One region of the Shewanella sp. 30m-14 genome, then DNA from elsewhere that is predicted to be linked to it. Evidence: predicted binding sites of a transcription regulator. Region 1 holds the regulator's gene; the other holds the start of a gene.
What was found. Region 1 encodes ArgR, which controls arginine synthesis, uptake and breakdown. Its sites were predicted from a motif close to ANTGAATANNTATTCANT; they were not measured.

Region 1 (4,744 bases):
GGCGAAACGTTACCCCCATGAGTTATCGGGTGGTCAACAACAAAGGGTCTCAATCGCAAGAGCGCTGGCTTATGAGCCTGAAGTGTTATTGCTCGATGAACCGTTTTCAAATATTGATGCCAAAGTACGCCGTGAAATGATGCTCGAGATCCGCGATATTTTGAAAAAGCATAATGTTAGTGCGGTTTTCGTGACACACAGTAAAGATGAAGCGTTTGTATTTGCAGATAAGCTAGCGCTATTTAATCACGGTGAAATCGTGCAGTGTGGTGATGCCGAAGGCTTATATTTAGCGCCATCAGATAAATATGTCGCAGATTTTCTAGGAGCGGGGAATTACCTTAAGGCTGAAGTTATTAGTGACTATTGCATTGCCACTAGCATTGGTGAAATCGTGAGTGAAAGTTTACTTAAGCTGCCAGTCGGTTCCACGGCTGAAGTGCTGCTAAGGCCTCAGCACTTATTATTGAAAGCGGATGCTAACGGTGTTGGCGAAGTGATTGAGCGACGCTTTTTAGGAAATATCTGCCAATATCAAGTTCAGGTCGATGAAACTGTCATAGAGATCCACAGTCCGCAGCGAGACTTAGTACTTGGCCAGCGGGTCGCTATAGCGTGTCAGAACCATAGTTTGGTTTTGTTCTAGTTAAAAGAGTTTAATCACTCAGTCCTAGTCGCTTAATCGTTAAGCCATCACCGCTTACAGACGCGTTTTAGTTATTTTACATGTGAGATAATGTGAGCAAAGTAGATTTTCTTGCTTGCTTAAGTTGTAGTTAGTTCAAGGAATTGACTATTGATTTTAGTTATTGTGCGTCAGTTAATGATATTAATCACTAAAGTTGTCCATAATGTTGCCGAAAATTAATTATGCTAAGGGTTACTTATAATAATGGATAGTCAGGTTATGCCTCGTGAACAGCTTGGAGTTTGTGCAGAAGGAAACTTGCACAGTGTCTACTTAATGTTTAATGCTAATGATAGTGTTGAGTCTGACATGCGCCCTTGTGTGGCGAATGTGGCTCAGTATATTTATGAATTAGCAGATCAATATTCTGATAGTGCCTTTAATGGTTTTGTTGCCATTGGTGCTAATTATTGGGACACCTTATACCCCCATGCTCGACCAGAAGAGCTAAAACCTTTCCCTGCGATGAATCGAGGTAATCGAGATGCGCCGGCTATCGAGTATGATCTATTTGTACATATCCGTTGTGATCGTTTTGATATTCTGCACTTGGTGGCTAACGAAGTTAATCAAATGTTTGAAGGCTTAGTTGAACTCATTGATGAAGAGCGTGGCTTTAGATTCATGGACTCTCGTGATTTGAGCGGCTTTGTTGATGGCACCGAGAACCCTAAAGGACGTAGTCGTCAGGAAGTTGCATTAATCGGCGAGGAAGACAGCCGTTTTAAAGGCGGAAGTTATATTCATGTACAAAAGTTTGCCCATAACTTAAGTAAGTGGAACCGTCTGCCAGTCAAGAAGCAAGAAGATGTTATTGGGCGTACTAAAGCGGACAATATCGAGTATGCATCGGCTGATAAACCGCTTACGAGCCACATTAAGCGTGTTAACCTGAAAGACAGTGAAGGTAAGTCTATGGAGATCTTAAGGCAAAGCATGCCTTATGGTTCAGTTAAAGAGCAAGGCTTGATGTTTATCTCTACTTGCCGCAATTCAGTTAATTTCGAAAAGATGCTAGAGAGCATGGTGCATGGCGATAGTGAAGGCAACCATGACCATTTAATGCATTTTACTCAAGCATTAACAGGTTCGTCATTCTTTGCGCCATCATTAGACTTTATGATTACAGCGGGCTAATTCGCAAGGTTTTACTGACTCATAAAAAACGCACAGTAAAGTGCGTTTTTTATTGGGCGTAACAAAGTGAATTATTCGCGCTAAGCTTCGTCTTTATCCCAATAATTGGTGGGGCGTTTGGCGTAAACTTCGTTGACAGATTTTACTAGCACCTTGTTATTTTCTGGGTACACAACTACGTCATGTATGTCTCGGTTACCAACGACCAGAAAAACAAACTCTTGCTCACTATGATTGACGAGTTTATGAGACACACCCGTGTCAGCGTTAAAGCAGATATATTCTCCCTGACTAAAAGGGTGAGGCTCGCCGTCAATGTATAGCGTCGCTTCGCCATGCATCGCGTAGATATGCTCTTCTTCTTTTGTATGGTAATGGGCAACAGCTGAGGACTTACCTGGCGCTAAGCGTTCCATGGTCACGCCAATTTTTTCTCCACCGGCGGTATCGCCAATGTGCTTTTGCTCGCTGGCATACTGATCTTCATGCTGCCAAGATTCCCAGCATATATCGTTGATATTTATTATTTTACTTTTATTCATTATTTGCCCTCGACTAACAGTACTGTCATTGAGGATTATAACGATTATTGCTCGAGAGAGAAGCTGCTATTCAATATATTGTATAAAACATAGTGTTTCATACAGGGGGCATTAAGCTAAATGATTGGGTTACGGTGCAGAGCCTAGGTAAACGGTCGAGTGATGGAGGCTGATTATGCAACAAACAAAAAATGCTGTAGCCCTGAGGGTACAGCATTTAAAAAAATCGTCGCTTTATGTTTAGTCGGCGTAATTAATCAGCATAATTAAACAGTGACTTAACTGTCTCTAGCGTGTCTTCAATGCTATGGATACTAGATGGACAGATGAAAATCGTATCATCACCAGCAATAGTCCCCAAAATACCCTCAGGCTTACCTATTGAGTCGAGTAGACGCGCGATTAATTGCGCTGCACCAGGGCTAGTTCTGACAACAATCATGGCTTGGTTATGGTCAACATCCAGTACCAGGTTTTTAAGCGGGCTTCCGGCAGTAGGAACGCCAAGCTCTGCTGGAAGGCAGTAAACCATCTCTTGCTTTGCGTTGCGGGTTCTAACCGCGCCAAACTTACTTAGCATACGAGAAACTTTAGATTGGTTTATATTGCTAAAGCCTTCTGCTTGAAGGGCGATAACAATTTCACTTTGAGAGCCAAAACGCTCCTCTTTTAAAATAGATTTGAACGTCTTAACTAAATCATCTGGGCTTTTACTAGCTTGCATATATTATTATTCTTTATTCAAAAAAATCTGCTTCATCATGAATATTTTCGCCGTTTTTGTCAATTGGTATTCGTTTTTTTGAATAAAAATTCATTAATAAACCCAGTTAGACTCAATGATTCAACTTAAGTTAGAATGATTATTCTAAATTTTGTTATGCTAATTTATTATGGTTTTAGCTCTGTATCGCTGATGTACACTCACTTTACTCATTTACCATCTTACATTAGCGTTCTAGATTATATTCAACACGACTAAGGGATAATTGAATTTTTTTTGTGAATCCAGTACTGTTGCGGCATTGGAAAGGTGGATCTAAATCACAAAAATCTGAGAATTGACGGAGATCATTATGAAAGTTGCTGTACTTGGTGCTGCTGGTGGTATTGGCCAGGCGCTTGCCCTACTGTTAAAAACTCAATTACCTGCGGGTTCAAAATTGTCGCTTTATGATATTGCCCCTGTTACGCCAGGTGTTGCGGTTGACTTAAGCCACATCCCTACTGCGGTAGAAGTAAAAGGTTTCGCTGGTGAAGATCCTACTGCTGCACTAGAAGGTGCTGATGTTGTACTTATCTCTGCGGGTGTTGCTCGTAAGCCGGGTATGGATCGTTCAGATCTATTTAACATCAATGCAGGTATAGTTCGTAATCTAGTTGAAAAATGTGCCGCGACTTGCCCTACGGCATTAATCGGTATCATTACAAACCCTGTAAATACAACCGTAGCCATTGCTGCTGAAGTATTGAAAAAAGCGGGTGTTTACGACAAGAACCGTTTGTTCGGTGTTACAACGTTGGATGTTATCCGTTCAGAAACGTTCGTTGCTGAAGCAAAAGGCTTAAACGTTGCAGACGTTAAAGTTAATGTTATCGGTGGGCACAGTGGAGTGACGATTCTTCCGCTGCTGTCACAAATTGAAGGCGTAAGCTTTACCGATGCAGAAGTTGCAGCATTAACGACACGTATCCAGAATGCGGGTACGGAAGTTGTTGAAGCTAAAGCGGGTGGCGGTAGCGCAACTCTATCTATGGGGCAAGCTGCATGTCGTTTCGGCTTATCACTTGTTCGTGGTCTTCAAGGTGAAGCAAATGTGATTGAATGCGCCTATGTTGATGGCGGCAGTGAGCATACTGAGTTCTTTGCACAACCTGTTGTACTTGGTAAGAACGGTGTTGAGCAAGTCCTTGCTTATGGCGATGTAAGCGCATTTGAAGCGAATGCTCGTGACGCTATGCTAGATACACTAAAGGCTGATATTGTGCTGGGTATCGAATTCGTTAAATAAACGATGACTGACCTCTTGTGGGTCATAATAAAAAAGGAGCCTTAGGCTCCTTTTTTGTTTCTCAATGGCATCAAGGTGCTAATTTAAAGAGAATAATTAGTTACTTCTCTCTTAGTTACTGCGTTGAGTTGCTATTCTCGCAAGCGAGATGAGCGCTTCTTTATAATCGGACTCTGGAATGATGGCCAGTGCTGCAATGGCCTTGTCAGACTCCTCGATAGCGCGCTTCTCTGTGTACTCCAATGCACCACAGTTTTTAAGTGCGGCAAGGATCACCTCGATATGCTCAGTTCCGTCACCTTTCTCGATAGCTTCACGGATAAGCGTCTTTTCAGTGTCGTTACCATTTGCCATAGCAAAAATAA
Region 2 (4,744 bases), on a different contig from region 1:
GGGCTGGGCGGTCATCATTGCAGGCATCGTCTTAATGGCCGTCAACCTGGCCATTTTTTATGACGAGGCGTTTAAAGTACCTGCAAGATTAATGAAGATGAAACAAGAGTACGACTCTATCAGCCGCTTTATCTATTGTGGTCGTGACACTTCATCTTTACTCGATTTTCAACTTATGATGAAAGATGCCAAGCTACAAGGCGTGCTTGGTCGTTCACAAGACAATGCCGAGCATATTGAAGATATTGCGAGCCAGCTAATAGCTGCGGCACAGCAAACCCATGTAGGTCTAAATCTTGAGAACCAGCAGATAGAACTTATTGCCAGTGCCACCGAAGAGATGGGATCGACAATTAGCGAAGTCGCTAAAAATACCCAATCAACTTCTGAAAGCATTCAGCAAACCTATCAAGTTTGTCACGATAGCCGCGAAATGATGCAGCAAAATGCCGTCAGCATTAATCACCTTTCAAACTCTGTTACTCAAGCAGCAGAAAATGCCCACCTATTAAATAAAGAAGCTGAACGCGTTGCCAGTGCGATGTCTGAAATTGACTCCATTGCAGAACAAACTAACTTGCTCGCACTTAATGCGGCAATCGAAGCCGCCCGCGCCGGAGATCAAGGTCGAGGGTTTGCAGTGGTTGCCGATGAAGTCAGAGCGCTATCGAGTCGCACTCAGCAATCAACGACCAGCATATCGAAAAGCGTCGATAAAATGTTTTCCATGCTAACCGAATGGTCAAAGCAGATGGATAACAGTAAATCTAAAGCATTATTATGCAGCGAAGATGCCGAAAAATCTGCTAATAAAATCGATACCATCTATCAATCAATGAAAGAAATTCAAGCTTTAGCGGTACAAAATGCGGTTGCGGCCGAGCAACAAACCTTAGTTGTTGGTGAGATTAACCAAAATATCACTCAAATTAGCCAGGCATCGAGTGAAAACCTATGCGCGGTTAATCTAGTTGAGGCCTCTGTTAAAGAGTTAAAGTTCAATGCAGAAAAAGCAAAATCTTTGAGAAAAACATTTAGTTAAACCTTCTGCAAAAGCCCATTTTGCCGTCACAAAATAAACGTGACGGCGAAAACAGCACACGACAAATTAACATCTGCGCATCATTTGCAAACATTTGTTTTAAAAAGAGTTAACCGCAAAAAAGTTTTGTGCTTTTTTGCAAACTTCCGATACAATATAAATAATCATATTGAGCTAATAACTATTCGCCCGTAGTGAATTACACTACATAATAATAGAATGGTGTTATTAAGATATTTTATGGCGGTTCGCTCGCCAACTAACAGTTGAATGGATATTCAATAACTTATCTGTTTATGCATAGACGTCTGTTTATTGTCATTAAGCAAAATCTCGTTATTTAGGGTGTTAATTAAAGTGTCAGAAAAACAAACCCACAATATTAAAACAATACTCACATTTATCGTGCCATCTTTGATTGGTCTATTGCTGTTTATGATGCCAATCAGTTATCAAGATGCCCTCACGATCCCTATCGCGATCATCTCGAAAGGATTACAGAATCTATTGAGCGGTGTAATCGTCGCAATGGTGACATTTGTGGTTATCTTCACAGCGATTGCTTCGCTTCTGACCAAAGTGTTTCAGCCACAATTTATTGTTAAACATCGTTTTCTTAACTCGTTATTTAACGTCAGCCCTATCTGGTTAGTGGTGCGTTTACTTGGCGCAATCTTTATCACGCTAACCTTCTTTGGTGTTGGCCCTGAGGCCATACGCTCAGGCGGAACCGGGGCGCTGGTTCTAAATGACCTATTACCTGTGCTGTTTTCAGTATTCTTATTTGCAGGTATGTTGCTGCCACTACTTCTGAACTTTGGTCTTCTTGAGTTATTGGGCACCATGTTAACCAAGGTTATGCGCCCTATCTTTAACCTACCAGGTCGTAGTGCTATCGACTGTCTGGCGTCATGGTTAGGCGACGGTAGCGTCGGGATCTTGATGACCACCAAGCAATATGAGGCTCGCTTCTATACCCAAAGAGAAGCGGCTGTGATTGGTACCACTTTCTCAGCGGTTTCAATCACCTTCTCTCTCGTTGTGATCTCTCAGGTTCAATTGGAGCATTTGTTCGTCCCTTTCTACCTCACGGTGTGTCTTGCCGGTTTTGTTGCCGCGATAGTGGTACCTAAACTGCCACCACTTTCTTGGAAGAAAGACATCTATATTGATGAGACGCCTCGTCACTCTGATGATGAAATGATCCCTGAAGGCTATAACGTATTTACTTGGGGTTTGCATCAGGCACTTAATAAAGCGTCTCAAGCTGGCGGTGTTAAGCACACTTTGATTGATGGCGTGAAGAACGTCGTTGATATGATTTTTGGCGTGATCCCTGTGGTAATGGGCATTGGTACTATCGCCTTAATGATTGCCGAATTCACCCCAATTTTTGAATACTTAGGAATGCCTTTCATTCCACTGCTTGAGCTATTACAAGTTCCTGAAGCAACAGCCGCGTCAAAGACGATTATGGTTGGCTTTGCAGATATGTTTATCCCTGCAATTTTAGCCAGTTCTATTGAATCAGATATGACGCGCTTTATTATCGCAACCTTGTCTGTGACTCAGCTTATCTACATGAGTGAAGTGGGTGCATTATTGATTGGTAGTAAAATTCCGGTCAACTTCCTTGAGTTGTTTGTCGTGTTCATTCTTAGAACATTAGTGACGCTACCTGTTATTGCAGGTGTGGCTCACCTTATTTTCTAACTCTCACGACATTAAGTAAAAAAGGAGCGAATTATCGCTCCTTTTTTGTGCTTTACACCGTAGCCAATTCTTGTCATAAATTCGCCACAAATCGTTCATCAACCAGTCAATAAGCCGTTCTAGTCTAACTACAAGTCATCGTTTACATGGCAAGCCAATGAGCAATAAGCCCAGAGAAAAAACACGCTTAACCTCCACCTCATCAATCAGCCCGATCCCCCCCGTAACGACTCAGCCGAGTTTCAATGCCGTATGGTTATCTGATGTGCACTTAGGCAGCAAAGACTGTAAAGCTGAGTACCTTTTACAGTTACTTAAACACATGCAGACTGAGTCTTTATACCTTGTTGGCGATATCTTTGATATTTGGGCATTGAAGCGACGGGTTTATTGGCCTGAATCCCATAATCTCGTGCTGCAACAACTGCTGAAAATGGCTAGAGATGGGGTCAACATTGTTTATATTCCAGGTAACCACGATGAAGTATTAAAGCCATATAATGGTTTTCACCTTTGGGATTTATCCATTGCGGCCGAATATATCCACACCGGAGTTACTGGCCGAAAGTTGCTTATGCTGCACGGCGATCAGTTTGACTCAGAAGTTTGCATAGGCCGCGCTTACGCAAAGCTGGGCGATCACCTATATGACCTCTTACTGCTTCTAAACCGTGGGCTACACAAGCTGCGCACGTGGTTTGGCTACCCATACTGGTCCTTAGCCAGTTACGTCAAGCTACGTATCAATAAAGCCCAGCAAGCCATTAACGACTATCAGGCTGCAGTTGTGCGCTACGCTAAACGCAAGCGTGTCGATGGTGTTATTTGTGGTCATATTCACCAACCTGCCCTGTGCATCAACCAGCAGATCCTTTACGCCAATGATGGTGATTGGGTGGAGAACTGCACCTTAATAGCTGAATCTCTACAAGGCGACATTCAACTACTGAAATGGAATGAAACCACTGCAGAGGCTGAACTGATCCAGTCTTACTCTTTTGACGATAACCAGAAAGCCGCTACCCAGCAGCGTGTTGCTTAAGCCAGTTAAGCGAAGTTAATCAAGTGAACTCAATTTAGGTGAACTCATGATATTTACCGTCGACAATGTAGTAGAACAAAAGCTGCCAAAAATTAATAAAACCCCCTGGTTATCAACACCGACTAAAGCCATGCTGCGCTACCTATTAAACGAAAAAGAGTGTAACGCTATCGCTACACAGTTTTCTTATTTAAAAGGGGTGGACTTTGTTGAGCAAGTACTTGCCAGCTTTAACTTTAATTACTCTGTACCAAACAGCGAGATTGAAAATATCCCCCATGAAGGTCGCGTAGTGATTTATGCCAACCACCCTATTGGATCCCTCGATGCCCTTGCCATGATAAAGCTCATCAGCAAGGTCAGACCCGATATTAAAGTGGTTGCCAACGAGTTATTAATGGCACTCGAACCCATGCATTCGATACTGCTTCCAGTACGCAATATGACGGGCGGAACCCCAAAGCTACATCTAGATAATATCCATCAACACCTTAAAAATGAGGGAGCGGTATTAATTTTCCCCTCAGGTGAAGTGTCACGCTTACGCCCCCGTGGTGTAGTGGATCTTCACTGGCATTCAGGCTTTGTTAAAATAGCCAAAGCTTGCCAAGCGCCATTATTGCCCATGTATGCTGACGCTAAAAATTCGGCTGTTTTTTACGGTGCATCAATGATCTACAAACCGTTAGCAAGCTTACTCTTGATCAAAGAGATGTTTAAGCAAGCTAAGAAAACCATGCCCATTCGTATCGGCGAGCTAATCCCCAAAGAAGTCGTAAACAGCACCGACTTTCCGTTAAAAACCAAAGTGAAACTGCTGAAAAACCACCTCTATCGCATAGGCAAAAACCGTAGCCCTTTGTTTAGCACTCAAAATGCCATCGCCCATCCTGAACCACGTGCAGAACTGGTGGCGGCATTACATCAATGTGAGCTGCTCGGTGAAA

Region 2: ACVBIU_RS06650 (YjiH family protein) is a predicted target of ArgR. The motif match lies at 1,308-1,325, and genes of this name have one in related genera.

What each region holds. Positions count from the first base shown of each region.
Region 1 covers NZ_JBRILW010000004.1:202,480-207,223, forward strand. Annotated here, with positions in the region: gene ACVBIU_RS04875 (ABC transporter ATP-binding protein) at 1-646, shown strand, start outside; gene ACVBIU_RS04880 (Dyp-type peroxidase) at 893-1,825, shown strand; gene ACVBIU_RS04885 (cupin domain-containing protein) at 1,906-2,367, opposite strand; gene argR (transcriptional regulator ArgR) at 2,621-3,091, opposite strand; gene mdh (malate dehydrogenase) at 3,444-4,379, shown strand; gene ispB (octaprenyl diphosphate synthase) at 4,491-4,744, opposite strand, start outside.
Region 2 covers NZ_JBRILW010000006.1:132,697-137,440, reverse strand. Annotated here, with positions in the region: gene ACVBIU_RS06655 (methyl-accepting chemotaxis protein) at 1-1,042, shown strand, start outside; gene ACVBIU_RS06650 (YjiH family protein) at 1,400-2,755, shown strand; gene ACVBIU_RS06645 (UDP-2,3-diacylglucosamine diphosphatase) at 2,913-3,797, shown strand; gene ACVBIU_RS06640 (GNAT family N-acyltransferase) at 3,844-4,744, shown strand, end outside.